DNA from 3 places in the Streptomyces sp. NPDC050418 genome. Region 3 is predicted to be linked to each of the others. Evidence: riboswitches for the same ligand, from Rfam matches in the RefSeq annotation. Region 3 holds a riboswitch; each other region holds the start of a gene.
The links. Region 3 has a riboswitch for cyclic di-AMP ahead of ACIBI4_RS08745 (NlpC/P60 family protein). Riboswitches for the same ligand answer to the same signal wherever they lie in the genome.
Positions count from the first base shown of each region.

Region 1 (5,207 bases), on a different contig from region 3:
ATTGTGGACCGCCCCACTGACAACGCGGACGTCGACCCGTCAGGCCTGCTCGCCGAGGGCGTACAGGGACGGAGAACTTCGCCAGATGTCCGCGCGCTTGCATACAGTGACAGAACTCTCTCTCCGAATCGAAGGGACCACATGCCCATGGGTCACACGGCCACCGCCGAGGCCGGCTCCGGCGGCCTGACAGCGACCGAGCACCGGCTGGCCAACGGCCTGCGCGTCGTGCTCTCCGAGGACCACCTGACCCCGGTCGCGGCCGTCTGCCTCTGGTACGACGTCGGCTCGCGGCACGAGGTCGAGGGCCGCACCGGCCTCGCCCACCTCTTCGAGCACCTGATGTTCCAGGGCTCGGGCCAGGTCAAGGGCAACGGGCACTTCGAGCTGGTGCAGGGCGCCGGCGGTTCGCTCAACGGCACGACAAGCTTCGAGCGCACTAACTACTTCGAGACCATGCCCGCCCACCAGCTGGAGCTCGCCCTCTGGCTGGAGGCCGACCGTATGGGCTCGCTGCTCGTCGCCCTCGACGACGAGTCGATGGAGAACCAGCGGGACGTGGTGAAGAACGAGCGGCGCCAGCGCTACGACAACGTGCCGTACGGCACGGCGTTCGAGAAGCTCACCGCCCTCTCGTATCCCGAGGGCCACCCGTACCACCACACGCCCATCGGTTCGATGGCCGACCTCGACGCGGCCACGCTGGAGGACGCGCGGAAGTTCTTCCGTACGTACTACGCGCCGAACAATGCGGTCCTCTCGGTCGTCGGCGACATCGACCCCGAGCAGACCCTCGCGTGGATCGAGAAGTACTTCGGCTCGATCCCCTCCCACGACGGCAAGCAGCCGCCGCGCGACGGCGTGCTGCCCGACGTCATCGGCGCGCAGAAGCGCGAGGTGATCGAGGAGGAGGTGCCGGCCCGCGCGCTGATGGCCGCGTACCGCCTGCCGCACGACGGCACGCGCGAGGCCGACGCCGCCGACCTGGCCCTGACCGTCCTCGGCGGCGGCGAGTCCTCGCGGCTCTACAACCGCCTCGTACGGCGTGACCAGACGGCCGTGGCCGCCGGCTTCGGGCTGCTGCGCCTGGCCGGCGCGCCGTCGCTGGGCTGGCTGGACGTGAAGACCTCCGGCGACGTCGAGGTCCCGGTCATCGAGTCCGCGGTCGACGAGGAGCTCGCGCGGTTCGCCGCCGAGGGCCCCACGGACGAGGAAATGGAGCGCGCCCAGGCCCAGTTGGAGCGCGAGTGGCTCGACCGGCTCGGCACGGTCGCGGGCCGCGCCGACGAACTGTGCCGGTACGCGGTCCTGTTCGGCGACCCGCAGCTCGCCCTCACCGCCGTCGACCGCGTCCTCGCGGTCACGGCCGACGAGGTCCAGGCGGTCGCCAAGGCCCGTCTGCGCCCCGACAACCGGGCCGTTCTCGTATACGAGCCGGTCCACGCCGAAGCCGACGACGCAGAGGAAGAGGAGGCGGGGCAGTGACCGAGCTCTCCACCATGGAATTCCACCCGCAGCCCCAGGCGGGCGACGCCAAGCCCTGGGCCTTCCCCGCCCCTGACCGCGGCGCGCTGCCCAACGGTCTGACCGTGCTGCGCTGCCACCGCCCCGGCCAGCAGGTCGTCGCCGTCGAGATCTTCCTCGCCGCGCCGCTCGACGCCGAGCCGGAGGGCCTCGACGGGGTCGCCACGATCATGGCGCGCGCCTTCTCCGAGGGCACCGACAAGCTGAGCGCCGAGGAGTTCGCGGCCGAACTGGAGCGCTGTGGCGCCACGTTGGACGCGCACGCCGACCACCCCGGCGTCCGCGTCTCCCTCGAAGTCCCCGTGTCGCGGCTGCCGAAGGCGCTCGGTCTGATCGCCGACGCCCTGCGCGTCCCCGCGTTCGCGGCCGACGAGGTCAGCCGCCTCGTCCGCAACCGCCTCGACGAGATCCCGCACGAGCTGGCCAACCCGGCCCGCCGCGCCGCCAAGCAGCTCTACAAGGAGCTGTTCCCGGCGACCGCGCGCATGTCCCGGCCGCGCCAGGGCAGCGAGGAGACGGTCGCCCGCATCGACGCCGACGCGGTGCGCGCCTTCTACGACGCGTGGGTGCGGCCCTCGACCGCCACCGCCGTGGTCGTCGGCGACCTCGCGGGCACCGACCTCGACGCGCTCCTGGCCGAGACTCTCGGCCAGTGGACGGCCGCGCCGGGCGAGGCCCGTCCCGTCCCGCCGGTCACCGCCGACGACACGGGCCGTGTGGTCATCGTCGACCGCCCCGGCGCCGTCCAGACGCAGCTGCTCATCGGCCGCGTCGGCGCGGACCGCCACGACCGTGTGTGGCCGGCGCAGGTGCTCGGCACGTACTGCCTGGGCGGCACCCTCACCTCCCGTCTGGACCGCGTCCTGCGCGAGGAGAAGGGCTACACGTACGGCGTCCGAGCCTTCGGGCAGGTGCTGCGCTCCGCGCCCGACGGCACCGGCGCCGCGCTGCTCGCCATCAACGGCTCGGTGGACACGCCGAATACGGGCCCGGCGCTCGACGACCTGTGGACCGTGCTGCGCACGCTCGCGGCCGATGGTCTGACCGATGCCGAGCGCGAGACGGCCGTGCAGAACCTCGTGGGCGTGGCGCCGCTGCGCTACGAGACGGCGGCGGCCGTCGCCGGCACGCTCGCCGACCAGGTCGAGCAGCATCTGCCGGACGACTTCCAGGCGCAGCTGTACCGGATGCTCGACGAGACGGGCACGGTCGAGGCGACGGCCGCGGTCGTCAACGCGTTCCCGGTGGACCGGCTCGTCACCGTCCTCGTCGGCGACGCGTCCGAGATCGCCGAGCCCGTGAAGGCGCTCGGGATCGGTGAAGTGACGGTGGTGACCGGCTAGTCGGGACGGCCGCGCGCGCGTGCCTGTCCCCACTGCGGACGACAGGGGCTCCGGGGACTCCCGGGGCCCCTGTTCTGCGTAGTTGTCGCTATATGTCCGAATTGGTATGGAGGTTGGGGGTCTGCCCTGTGGCATGCGCTACAAAAGGCCGGTTCCGTTTGTTGATTGAAAGATGTCCCGTTTAGCGTCGGCTCCGCTGTTCGTCCGCTGTACGCCGCATCCGTGGCAACGGGCAGCCATCGCCGAGTCCCCGTCAGGCGCGAGCCTGGGGAGCCGGGGACCCACACGAAGTCCCTGGGGTGAATCGGGAGCCCGTCGCGAGGCGGACCCCCGTAGGAGACCTTCCTGCTCCGAACCCGTCAGCTAACCCGGTAGGCGAGAAGGAAGGAAAGGACACCGCCGCTCCATGGCTTTCTCCCGTGCCACCGGGAAGCACCGCCGTCCCTCCGCGCTCACCCGCAGGACCGCGAGCATCGCGGGCGTCGCCGCCCTCACCACCACCGGCGTGATCGGCTCGCTCGGCTCCACCGCGTACGCCGCCGACTCCAAGGCCACCGTCGAGGACACCGGACTCACCAAGGCTGTCTCCATCGGTGACACCCTCACCGAGCGGATCGACGCCCAGGCCGCCGCGCAGCAGGAGGAGGCCGAGAAGGCCGCCGCCGAGCTGAAGGCCGAGGCCGAGGCCAAGCGCAAGGCCGAGGCGAAGGCCAAGGCGGAGCGCGAGGCCAAGGAGCGCGCCGCCCGCGAGGCCGAGCGCAAGCGCCTCAACGCCTTCATCGCCCCCGTCGCCGGCAGCTACGTCTCCACCTCGTACAAGGCCGGCGGAGCCGTCTGGTCCTCCGGCAGCCACACCGGCATCGACTTCCACGCCGCCTCCGGCACGTCCGTCCGCTCGGTCGGCATGGGCACCGTCGTCGAGGCCGGCTGGGGCGGCGCGTACGGCAACAACATCGTGATCAAGATGAAGGACGGCACGTACACGCAGTACGGGCACCTCTCCTCCATCGCCGTCACGGTCGGCCAGACCGTCACCCCGGGTCAGCAGATAGGCCTCTCGGGCGCGACCGGCAACGTCACCGGACCGCACCTGCACTTCGAGGCCCGCACCTCGCCCGACTACGGCTCGGACATCGACCCGATCGCGTACCTGCGCTCGCACGGCGTCAGCGTCTGACACCCCGCGCAATTCACGAAGGCCCCGGCAACCCCCGCCGGGGCCTTCGCCGTTGACGGGCCCCGTGCGTTCCTGCCCATGCCGGAAATCGGCCGTAAAGGCAACCCCATGAATTCCCGCCGCCCATCGGGAAATTGGCGCCCGCTGCAATAGAGTCGCAGCACGACGAGCATCAGGGCGGTGGTCAGGTCATGCGCATTCCCGCGCAATCGGTATGCACGGCCATCCGGGACGACATCGTCTCCGGGGTATTGAGGCGCGGCAGCCGCCTCACCGAGGAAGTGCTCGCCCGGCGTTACGGAGTCTCGCGCGTCCCGGTCCGCGAGGCGCTGCGCACCCTGGAGGCCGAGGGCTTCGTCGTCACGCGCCGGCACGCGGGCGCGCATGTCGCCGAGCCCACCGCGCAGGAGGCCGCCGACCTCCTCGAAGTACGGCTGCTGCTCGAACCGCTCGGCGCCGCACGCGCCGCGCAGCGCCGCACCGACGCACACCTCAAGGTCCTCCGCGGCCTGGTCAGACTGGGGCAGGAGCGGGCCAGGCGCGGGCAGCACGAGGATCTGCGCAGCCTCGGCGGCTGGTTCCACGAGACCCTCGCGCAGGCGTCGGCCAGCCCCGGTCTCATCACGCTGCTCACGCAGCTGCGCCACAAAATCACGTGGATGTACGCGGTGGAGTCGCCGGAGCGGCCCGCCGAATCCTGGGCCGAACACGGCGCGATCGTCGACGCCGTGGCCCGCGGCGACGCGGAGCGGGCCCGTCTCCTCACGGCCCAGCACACCGAACGCGCGGGCCGCGCCCACCGGTTGAAAGGGCAGCCGCCGACGGCCCGTGTGAGCGGTTCGCAACATCGCGTAAACATGGCGGGCGGGCGGGCTTAACAAACGGGCCGTATACAAAGAGTGGAATTCGGCGGGGTCTATTTCGTGTGCCCGCACATCATTCACGTACGGAATTGCGGCGCGGTATTCCGGAAAACGACGGAGCCGCCCCCACCGAATCGGTGGCAGCGGCTCCGTGCGGGAAATCCCGGAGGATCAGACCGTCTCGGGAAGCTCCTCGAGCCCCTCGGAGACGAGCTTCGCCAGGCGGTCGAGCGCGGCGTCCGCACCCTCGGCCTCGGAAGCCAGCACGATCTCCTCGCCGCCCTGGGCACCCAGGCCGAG
Region 1 covers NZ_JBITIG010000010.1:230,412-235,618, reverse strand. Annotated here, with positions in the region: gene ACIBI4_RS25115 (M16 family metallopeptidase) at 142-1,485, shown strand; gene ACIBI4_RS25110 (M16 family metallopeptidase) at 1,482-2,867, shown strand; cyclic di-AMP (ydaO/yuaA leader) riboswitch at 3,098-3,259, shown strand; gene ACIBI4_RS25105 (M23 family metallopeptidase) at 3,274-4,044, shown strand; gene ACIBI4_RS25100 (GntR family transcriptional regulator) at 4,236-4,922, shown strand; gene ACIBI4_RS25095 (HPr family phosphocarrier protein) at 5,079-5,207, opposite strand, start outside.
Region 1: another riboswitch for cyclic di-AMP. It lies ahead of ACIBI4_RS25105 (M23 family metallopeptidase); the one in region 3 lies ahead of ACIBI4_RS08745 (NlpC/P60 family protein).

Region 2 (5,207 bases), on a different contig from region 3:
TCGGACCGGGCCGCGCAGAACGCCGGTGAGGTGAGCCCGGGATGAGTCGCTGGAGTCTTGTCACCTGGAAGCGCGACGGGCGGTCCCTGCGCCGGGCCCTGCCGACGCTCACCGTTCTCGCGGCCCTGCTGACGACCTCCGCGGGGGTGGCGGCAGGTGCCGCCGGTGCCGTCGAGCGGGATGTCCTGGGCTCGGGCGGGCTCACCCAGATCGAGCTGTCCTCGTTCGAGGGCGAGGCGTCGGTCCGTCCGCTGACCACCTCCGCGCTGCGGGAGGCCGCGCATCTGCCCGGCGTGCGCCGCGTGGCCGCCGACTACCCGTCCACGCTCTACGCCGCGGACGACGGCACGTACGACCTGACCAGCCGTACGCTGACGCCGGGCGACGACCTTCCGGTCGTCAAGGGCCGGCTGCCCGCCGAGCTCGGGCCGGGCGAGGTCGCGCTCCCGGCCACCGCGCAGGGCACGGACTTCACGCCGTTCCTCGGCCGAACCATGGACTTCGGATATACGAAGGCGACGGGTGCAGGGTCCGGCACCACGGACGTCATCGCGCTCGAGATCACCGCCCTGTACGACCCCAGCTGGCAGGCCGACGGGCCCGGCACCGCCTATCTAGCCGAGGACACCGCGGCGCTGCTGGCCGCGGCGCGCGCCGGTCAGGAACCCGAGGACTTCCGTGACAAGGAGGGCGCCCAGTCCGCCGTCGTCGTGGTCGGTCACCAGAAGGAGGTGGCCCGGGTCACCACCGCGCTTCAGGCCGAGGGGTTCTCGGCGGCGCCGGTCGCCGACCGGGTCCGTCATCTGCCCGGCCTGTTCGGAGCGGCGGACCTCGCCATGCGTGCCGGGGTGTTCGTCCTGGCGCTGGTCGCGGCCGGCCTCGGTGCCGTGCGTGCGGCGGACAGCGCGCGGGTGCGGCTCGGGCAGTTCGCCATCCTGCGGATTCTCGGGTCCGGCCGCTCCGAGCTGCGCCGGATCCTGCTGGGCGAGGCCGCGCTGTCCGGCGGTGTGGCGGGAGCGGTGGGCGCCGTCGTCGGAACCGGTCTGTCCCTGGCGCTGGCCCGTCCGCTCAGTGACGTGCTCGGACTGCGGATCACGCTCGCCGACTCCGTGCCCGGTGCCGCCTGGGTGCTCGCCGTACTCACCCTGCCCGTCGTCGGACTGGCGGCCGGCACGCTGCTCGGCAGCCGTGAGGTCCTGCGCCGGGACCCCTATCTCACGGCGCGGGCCCACAGCGGCTGAGCCGCACGCGCCTTAGCGGCCGCCCCCCCCGAAATACTCTGGTCAGAGGCATCCCCCCGATGGCGTATAGTTGATTTCACCGACGCGGGGTGGAGCAGCTCGGTAGCTCGCTGGGCTCATAACCCAGAGGTCGCAGGTTCAAATCCTGTCCCCGCTACAAAGGGCGAAGGCCCGGCACGTGAAAGCGTGCCGGGCCTTTGTCGTGTCCGGAGCCGGGCGGGTCCGGGGCCTGTCCCGCGTTCCCATTTGGGCCACACCGTTCGCCGCTGCCGGTCCGGACCGGAAACCTGGTGGGGTGCGTGGCAGCGAGGAGGGCCGGGGCGGGGACACGCGGACGCGTGCCTTCGTACGGACGCTGCCGCCGCTGCTGATCGTGGGCGGGCTGCTGCTCGATTTCGTGACGCCGCCGAAGTTCACCGGCGCCCCGCTGTACTCGGCGGCACCGCTGATCGCCGCGCCGTTCTTCTCGCTGGCGGGCACCATCGTGGCGGCCCTGTGTGCCGTCGCGGCCACCACCGGGGTGCACCTCTACAACGGCAATCTGCTCGAGGTCGAGTTCCTCACCGAGATCGCCACCATCGTGACGGTCGGCGTGCTGGCCGTGCTGATCAACCGGGTCGTCACGCGGAGCGGGAAGCGTCTCGCGTCCGTGCGCTACATCGCGGAGGCCGCGCAGCGGGCCGTGCTGCCGGAACCCGCGGCGCGGATCGGCGGCCTCGACGTGGCGGCGCGGTACGAGGCCGCGCAGGCCGACGCGTTCATCGGCGGGGACCTGTACGCGGTGCAGGACAGTTCGCACGGCGTGCGGCTGATCGTCGGGGACGTACGGGGGAAGGGGCTCGGGGCCGTCGAGGCGGTGGCCGTCGTCATCGGGGCGTTCCGTGAGGCCGCGGAGCAGGAGGCCACGCTGGAGGCTGTCGCGCAGCGCCTCGAGCGGGCGCTCGCGCGGGAGGGGACGCGGCGTGACGGGCTCGACGCCGAGGAAGGGTTCACGACCGCGCTGCTCGCCGAGATCCCGCACGGACATGACGTCGTACGGCTGATCAACCGGGGGCATCCGCCGCCGCTCCTGCTGCACCCCGACGGGAAACTGAGGGTGATCGAGCCCCGGCAGGCCGCGCTGCCGCTCGGGATGTCCGATCTGGCGTCCTGGCCCGACCGTGCGGAGCAGGCGGAGCTGCCGGCCGGGGCGATCCTGCTCTTCTATACGGACGGTCTGAGCGAGGCGCGCAGCGCCGAGGGGGCCTTCTACGATCCGGCGGCGCGGATCGGCGGGCGGATCTTTCCCGGGCCCGACGCGTTGCTCGCGGCGCTCGCCGAGGAGGTGCGCGAGCACACCGGCGGGGGGTCGACGGACGACATGGCGCTGCTCGCCGTGGCACGGCCGCCCGCGTCGAGGTCACCGAAGGTGACCGAGGGGGAGCCCTCCGCATAACAATTGATGCACCGTCAGAATTTTGACGCCCACGGAACCTCCCAACTTCCTTGGCGACTCGTCCGTTTCCACCCCTCCGTGTCCGCTAAGTCCAGGCCAAAGCTGCTAACGATCTGTCGGAACGGCTTGGAATCCCGGGCCTCTGTCTATTAACGTTCGATAACGCAGCGCGGTCGTCCCAGCCGTCACAAGAGATGGCTCCGTGCGCACACGCTTAATCCCGCAAGGGAGCCGGGGAACCACCTTTTTGGGGTGAATCGGGCAAGCAGGCGCCTTCTCCAGAGGCGCCGCGAGGTGTCAACGCCCGTAGGAAACCTTCCTGTTCCGAACCCGTCAGCTAACCCGGTAGGCGAGAAGGAAGGAAAGGAGTCCGCCCCCGTGGCGACCCCCGCAGGCCGTGGCAGTACCTCCAACGCCCCGTATTTCGCGGATGGCACCCAGGAGTTCAGGTTCGACGACGAGCCCTGGGAGGAGTGGAACCCGACCGAGGAATCCATTCGTCCGCCCCGTGGCAAGCACCGCGTGGCCAAGCAGCGCGGCGGACTCGCGCGCAGCTCCACGGTGCTCGGTGTCGGCGTCATCGCCGCCGTGGGCGCAGGTGGCATCGCGACCGCCAAGGACAAGCCGCCGGTTCCGATCTCCATGCCGGACCTCGGTGAGCAGGCCAAGAAGATTCCCGTCGTCGGCGACCTGATATCCGACGACTCCGACGCCGAGCCGCAGGAACAGCCCGGCGTCGCCCAGGCCACCGGGGCCACGCTGCCCGTGGCCGCCGCGAGCTCCACCGGCGAGCAGTCCACCGCCGACGCCGGCGAGGCGCTGCGGGCCCGGATCCTGGAGCAGGCGCAGAACTCCGAGGACGAGGCCGACGCCGCCGCCCAGGCCGCCGCCGAGCAGGCCGCCGCCGAGCAGGCCGCGAAGGCCGCCGCCGAGAAGCAGGAAGCCGCCGAGAAGGCCGAGGCGGAGGCCAAGCGCAAGGCGGAGGAAGAGGCCAAGCGCAAGGCCGAGGCCGAGCGCCTCGCCAAGCTGGCCAAGAGCTACTCGCTCCCGGTCGCCTCGTACACGATCACCTCGACCTTCGGTCAGGCCGGCTCGATGTGGGCCTCCGGCTCGCACACGGGTCTGGACTTCGCCGCGTCGAGCGGCGCCCCGATCAAGTCCGTCCACACCGGCACCGTCAAGGAGGCCGGCTGGTCCGGCTCCTACGGCTACCGCACCGTGGTCGAGCTCTCGGACGGTACCGAGATCGCGTACAACCACCAGTCGTCGATCCTCGTCAACGTCGGCCAGAAGGTCACGACCGGCGACACGATCGGCCGCGTGGGCTCCACCGGCAACTCGACCGGTGCGCACCTGCACCTCGAGGTCGAGACCTCGGGCGGCAGCCTGATCGACCCGATGGCCTGGCTGCAGAGCAAGGGCCTCACTCCCTGACCTTCCGGTCGCAGGGCCCCCGGCCCTGAACTCCCGTACAGAACGTGCAGTCCCGCGCGAGATTCGCTCGCGCGGGCCCTGCGCGCGTGCGCTTCCCTGAACCCCGGCAGTCCTGACGGCAACCCCCCGACGTCAGGGCTGCCGGTTTAGGCGTTTTGCGGGCTTTTGAGCGCGGAGTGCGCGGAATAGGCGTCTCCTGTACGGGTGTTGATCGTTGTATGACCTCCTTGCGCCCTCTCGGCTCCTCCGACCTCGAAGTCCACCCGCTCTGCCTCGGTGGCAATGTCTTCGGCTGGACGGCCGACGAGTCCCAGACCTTCGCCGTACTCGACGCGTACACCGCCGGCGGCGGCAACTTCATCGACACCGCCGACTCCTACTCGTCCTGGGTGCCCGGCAACAAGGGCGGCGAGTCCGAGACGCTGATCGGCAAGTGGCTGGCCGCGCGCGGCAACCGCTCCGACGTCGTGCTCGCCACCAAGGTCGGCGCGCACCCCGAGTACCAAGGGCTGTCCGCCGCCACCATCAAGGGGGCCGCCGAGGAGTCGCTGCGGCGGCTCGGGACCGACTACATCGACCTGTACTACACGCACTTCGACGACCCCTCCGTGGAGGTCGAGGAGATCGTCACCGCACTCGACGAGCTCGTGCGCGAGGGCAAGGTGCGGGCGGTGGCCACCTCGAACCTGACGGTCGAACGGCTGCAGGAATCACTGGAGTTCGCCGAGCGCGAGGGGCTTGCCCGGTATGTGGCGCTGCAGCCCCACTACAACCTGGTTTCACGTGAAACGTACGAAGGTGCGAAGCAGGAGCTCGCCTCGCGCTGGGGTCTGGCCGCCGTGCCGTACTACGCGCTGGCCTCAGGCTTCCTGACCGGCAAGTACCGTCCGGGCGTCGAGGTCGACAGCCCGCGTGCGGGCGGCGCCGCCCAGCTCCTGGAGAGCGAGCGCGGCCGGAAGGTGCTCGCCGCGCTCGACACCGTGGCCCAGGCGCACGGCGCCGAGCCCGCCACGGTCGCGCTCGCCTGGCTCGCGGCGCAGCCGACGGTGGTCGCGCCGATCGCCTCGGCGCGCACGGTGGAGCAGCTTCCGGCGCTG
Region 2 covers NZ_JBITIG010000016.1:20,274-25,480, reverse strand. Annotated here, with positions in the region: gene ACIBI4_RS31565 (ABC transporter ATP-binding protein) at 1-45, shown strand, start outside; gene ACIBI4_RS31560 (FtsX-like permease family protein) at 42-1,241, shown strand; tRNA gene ACIBI4_RS31555 (tRNA-Met) at 1,325-1,398, shown strand; gene ACIBI4_RS31550 (PP2C family protein-serine/threonine phosphatase) at 1,537-2,676, shown strand; cyclic di-AMP (ydaO/yuaA leader) riboswitch at 2,878-3,043, shown strand; gene ACIBI4_RS31545 (M23 family metallopeptidase) at 3,055-4,110, shown strand; gene ACIBI4_RS31540 (aldo/keto reductase) at 4,329-5,207, shown strand, end outside.
Region 2: another riboswitch for cyclic di-AMP. It lies ahead of ACIBI4_RS31545 (M23 family metallopeptidase); the one in region 3 lies ahead of ACIBI4_RS08745 (NlpC/P60 family protein).

Region 3 (5,207 bases):
GAAGGAGACGGCTTGTGCGGCACGCGCGTTGGGTGCCTTCAGGGAGCCGCGGGGCATCGAGCGGGAGGCGCGTTCGCCGGACTCGCCGGCGGCGTACGAGGCCTGATCGGCGGGGGAGAGCGTGGCGAGCAGGTCGCGGGCCCTGTCCAGCTTGCCGTTGATCTCGGCCTTCCGCTTCTTCAACGCGGCCTGGTGCTCGCCCAGTTCCTCGAACCGGTCGGCCGCCTGCGCCTGCAGCTGGTCGACCTCGCGCAGATCCCTGCGTACGCCGTCGATCGCGAGCGACTGGCGGCCCGCCGTGCGGTCGGCGATCGAGGTGCGCTCCAGGAACGCCTCGGGGTCGGTGGCGAGCGCCAGCTGGACGGTCGGGTCGAGCCCGCCGGAACGGTACTGCTCGGTGGCCGCGCGCCCGAGCGCGGCGCGCGCCTTGTCGAGCCGGGCGGCCTTGCGGGCGGCCTCGTCGTGCAGGTCGTTCATGGCGCGCCGGGCCTTCCTGGCCTCCTCGCGCGCCCCGTTGTACTTCTCGGTGGCGACCTCGGCGTCGTGGTAGAGCCGGTCGACCTTCGCCTTCACCTGGGCCGGCGTCAGTCGGGGCTCGGCCTGTCCCGACCCCTCGAAGAGAGTGGTGGACGCGGCGCCTGCCAGCGCCAGGGTCAGTGCGGTCCGTGCGGTGTTGCCGGTGAACGATCCGGTGAGCGAACGGGGTTTGGGCTTGCGGTGCGCGGCCAACCTCAGACACTTCCTTACGCGTCCGGCGGCGGCCCGCACAGGGGGAGCGGGGCGCCGCCGGACCTCTCGGCGGTAGTGGCCGACTGCCGTCCCGATGGTGCCCGGACGGCGGTGGGGAGCCGGTCACTGGGCAAGGACGCTAAACCTCTCCGTCACCACCTGGTAACGGAAAGTGCGGAAGTGGTCATACGTGAGGGGGAGTTGGCCGCCTATGACCGCTCAAGTGGCAGCGGGTGGCCAGGTGGTGCGGCAGGCTGACCGGCTAGGCTCCGGCCCATGGACGTACTCAAGGACGTGTTCGTCGCGCTGCACATCATCGGCATCGCGTCGCTGCTGGGTGGATTCCTCACGCAGATGAAGGCGATGGGCGAGGGCACCGCCCGCTTCACCAAGGCGATGCTGCACGGCGCGCTCACGATGCTGGTCACCGGAGTCGCCCTGGTCGGCCTCAACGAGGCCGATGACAACGCCGTCAACAACATCAAGATCGGCATCAAACTCGCCGTCCTCATCGTCATCCTCGGCCTCGTCTACGTGAAGCGGGACGAGGAGCAGGTCGACAAGGGGATGTTCGCGGCGGTCGGCGCACTGACCACCGCGAACATCTTCATCGCGACCCTCTGGAACTGACGCCCCAGCCGCTGTGCCGGGCGTACGACTATGCCGGGCGTACGACGCTGTGGATCGGCATGTAGTAGATCGACTCGGTCCGCACGTTGGCGCCCGGCTTCGGCGCGTGGATCATCTCGCCGTTGCCGATGTAGATGCCCACGTGGCTGATGTCGTCGTAGAAGAAGACGAGATCGCCGGGCTTGGCGTTGTCGACGGACACCGTCGTGCCGACCTTCACCTGGTCCCAGGTGGTGCGCGGCAGCTCGATGCCCGCCGCGGCCCATGCCTTCTGTGTGAGACCTGAGCAGTCGTACGAATCGGGGCCTGCCGCGCCCCAGACGTACGGCTTGCCGATCTGGGAGCGGGCGAAGGAGATCACCTTCTCGGCCTTGGCCGCGTAGGAGTCGTCCTCGGAAGCAGGTGGATCGGCCGGTTTCTCGGCGGCCTCTTCCTCCTCCTTCGCTGCCTCTTCCTTGGCGGCCTCCTCGGCCGCCTTGCGCTTCGCCTCGGCCTCGGCGGCCTGCTTCGCGGCCAGCTCCTCGGCCTTGCGCTTGGCCTCGGCCTCCCGCTTGCGCTCCAGCTCCGCGAGCCGCGCCTTCTCCTCGGCCGTCAGCTTCGAGAGCAGCTCGCGCGCCTCGCCCAGCTTCTTCTGGACGTCCTTCTTGCTGGTCTTCAGCTCCGACTCGGAGTCGGACAGCTGCGCGAGGGAGTCGGTGGCCTCGTCCCGCTTGTCGTCGGCCTGCGTGCGCAGCTCCTGGAAGTCCTCGACGGCCTTCAGCTGCTGGCCGGAGAGCCGCCCCATGAGCTGACGCTGCTCGAAGTAGTCCTCGGGGCTGTCCGAGAGCAGGAGGACGGCGGTGTCGGAGGCGCCGCCGTTGCGGTACTGGGCGGTCGCGATCTGGCCGAGCTCGAGCCGGGCCTCGTTGACCTTCGCGGTGCGCTCGGCGACCTCGTCCTGCAGCCCGTTCAGTTTGTCGCGCTGCTGCTTCGACCGCTCTTTGGCGAGGTTGTACTGCTGGGTGGCGGAACCGGCCTCGCGGTAGAGGTCGTCGACTTTCTTCTGCACCTCTTCGAGGGAGGGCTTGTCGGGCTCGGTGCCGGGCGCCGCGTTCGCGGTCTGCGCGAGCAGCGCCACGGAGGTCAGCGCGGCCGAGGTGATCCCGACGGCGTGCGAGGTACGTATTCGACTGGTCCGCGGCTTGCGGTGCGACGCCAAGACCGGCGCTCCTTCCGATGGGCGCCTACCGGGTTAGCTGTCGGGTTCGGGCGAGGAAGGTCTGCCCTACGGGACATGTGTGGGGCTGTCCCGATTCACCCCAAGGTCTGGGTGGGTCCCCGGCTCCGGATTGCCGCGGCGTGCGACGCTCCGGACTCGACGCAGGCCGCCCGGTCCCGGCGACTGTCGCCGGTGGGGGTACGAGCAGCCCGCGGAGCACGCTAGCCAACTCGTGTGGTCCGTGTGAAGGTTGATGTTCGATATGCCCGATACATTTTCGTGACCTTGGTGCGCGCGGCCCGCCCGTACCGCCAGGAAAGGGGCAGGCTGACCGAACCCGGAACGGGCTGTCACACCGGACGCCTAGACTCGGTAGGCGATGAGCAGCCTCTTTGACGACAGTTTCCTGGCGGGCCTCCAGGGCAAGGGCCGGCCCGGGCGCGAACCCCACGGCGGGCATGAGCCCCACGACCACGGACCGCCGCCTCCTCCCGAGGACGAGGGCCCGGAGGAGATTCCGGCCGACTTGTTCGGCGGGAAGTTCGACGCGCCCGCACACCGGGACGCGTACTACCGCGACGGCGCCCCGCGCCCGGTCCTGGACAGCGCGGCCCTGCTCGAAGGGCTGAACGAGAACCAGCGCGCGGCCGTCACCCACAGCGACACCCCGCTGCTCATCGTGGCCGGCGCGGGCTCGGGCAAGACCCGCGTCCTGACCCACCGCATCGCGTACCTGCTCGCCGAGCGGAACGTGCACCCGGGCCAGATCCTCGCGATCACCTTCACCAACAAGGCCGCGGGCGAGATGAAGGAGCGCGTCGAGGACCTCGTCGGCCCGCGGGCCAACGCGATGTGGGTGATGACCTTCCACAGCGCGTGCGTACGGATCCTGCGCCGCGAGTCGAAGAAGCTCGGCTTCACGTCCTCGTTCTCGATCTACGACGCGGCCGACTCGAAGCGCCTGATGGCCCTGGTCTGCCGCGATCTGGACCTGGACCCGAAGCGCTTCCCGCCCAAGGCCTTCAGCGCGAAGATCTCCAACCTCAAGAATGAGCTCATCGACGAGGAGGACTTCGCGGGCCAGGCCGCCGACGGTTTCGAGAAGACCCTCGCCCAGGCCTATGCGATGTACCAGTCGCGGCTGCGCGAGGCCAACGCGCTCGACTTCGACGACCTGATCATGACCACGGTCAACCTGCTGCGCGCCTTCCCGGACGTGGCCGAGCACTACCGCCGCCGCTTCCGGCACGTGATGGTCGACGAGTACCAGGACACCAACCACGCGCAGTACGCGCTGGTGCGCGAGCTGGTCGGCACGGGCGCCCACGAGGAGGACGTACCGCCCAGCGAGTACGACCTGCCGCCCGCCGAGCTCTGCGTGGTGGGTGACGCGGACCAGTCCATCTACGCGTTCCGCGGCGCCACGATCCGCAACATCCTCGACTTCGAGGATGACTACCCGAACGCGACGACGATCCTCCTGGAGCAGAACTACCGCTCCACGCAGACGATCCTCTCCGCCGCCAACGCGGTCATCGAGCGCAACGAGTCGCGCCGCCCGAAGAACCTGTGGACCAACGCGGGCAGCGGCGCCCAGATCACCGGCTATGTGGCGGACAACGAGCACGACGAGGCCCAGTTCGTCGCCGAGGAGATCGACCGGCTCACGGACGCGGGCCACGCGAAGGCCGGTGATGTGGCGGTCTTCTACCGGACGAACGCGCAGTCCCGTGTCTTCGAGGAGATCTTCATCCGCGTCGGCCTGCCCTACAAGGTCGTCGGCGGCGTCCGCTTCTACGAGCGCAAGGAGGTCAGGGACGTCCTGGCCTATCTGCGCGTGCTCTCCAACCCCGAGGACACCGTCCCGCTGCGCCGCATCCTCAATGTGCCCAAGCGCGGCATCGGCGAGCGCGCCGAGGCGATGATCGACGCGCTGTCACTGCGGGAGAAGATCACCTTCCCGCAGGCGCTCACCCGGGTCGACGAGGCGTACGGGATGGCGGCCCGCTCCGCCAACGCCGTCAAGCGTTTCAACGTGCTGATGGAGGAGCTCCGTACGATCGTCGAATCCGGCGCGGGCCCGGCCACCGTCCTGGAGGCCGTGCTCGAACGGACCGGCTATCTCGCCGAGCTGCAGGCCTCCACGGACCCGCAGGACGAGACCCGCATCGAGAACCTCCAGGAACTCGCCGCCGTGGCCCTGGAGTTCGAGCAGGAGACCGAGGAAGGCGAGACGGGCACCCTCTCCGACTTCCTGGAGCGCGTCGCCCTCGTCGCCGACTCCGACCAGATCCCGGACGAGGAGGAGGACGGCTCGGGCGTCATCACGCTGATGACCCTGCACACCGCGAAGGGCCTCGAATTCCCTGTCGTCTTCCTGACCGGCATGGAGGACGGCGTCTTCCCGCACATGCGCGCGCTCGGCCAGACGAAGGAGCTGGAGGAGGAGCGCCGCCTGGCGTACGTGGGCATCACCCGCGCCCGCGAACGGCTCTATCTGACCCGCTCCACCCTCCGCAGCGCCTGGGGCCAGCCCTCGTACAACCCGCCGTCGCGCTTCTTGGAGGAGATCCCCGCCCAGCATCTGGAGTGGAAGCGCACGGGCCCCAAGATGGGCGCCCCGGCCGCGAAGAGCGGTCCGGCCGCCTCG
Region 3 covers NZ_JBITIG010000003.1:279,888-285,094, forward strand. Annotated here, with positions in the region: gene ACIBI4_RS08735 (NlpC/P60 family protein) at 1-729, opposite strand, end outside; gene ACIBI4_RS08740 (hypothetical protein) at 1,006-1,359, shown strand; gene ACIBI4_RS08745 (NlpC/P60 family protein) at 1,388-2,557, opposite strand; cyclic di-AMP (ydaO/yuaA leader) riboswitch at 2,564-2,708, opposite strand; gene pcrA (DNA helicase PcrA) at 2,937-5,207, shown strand, end outside.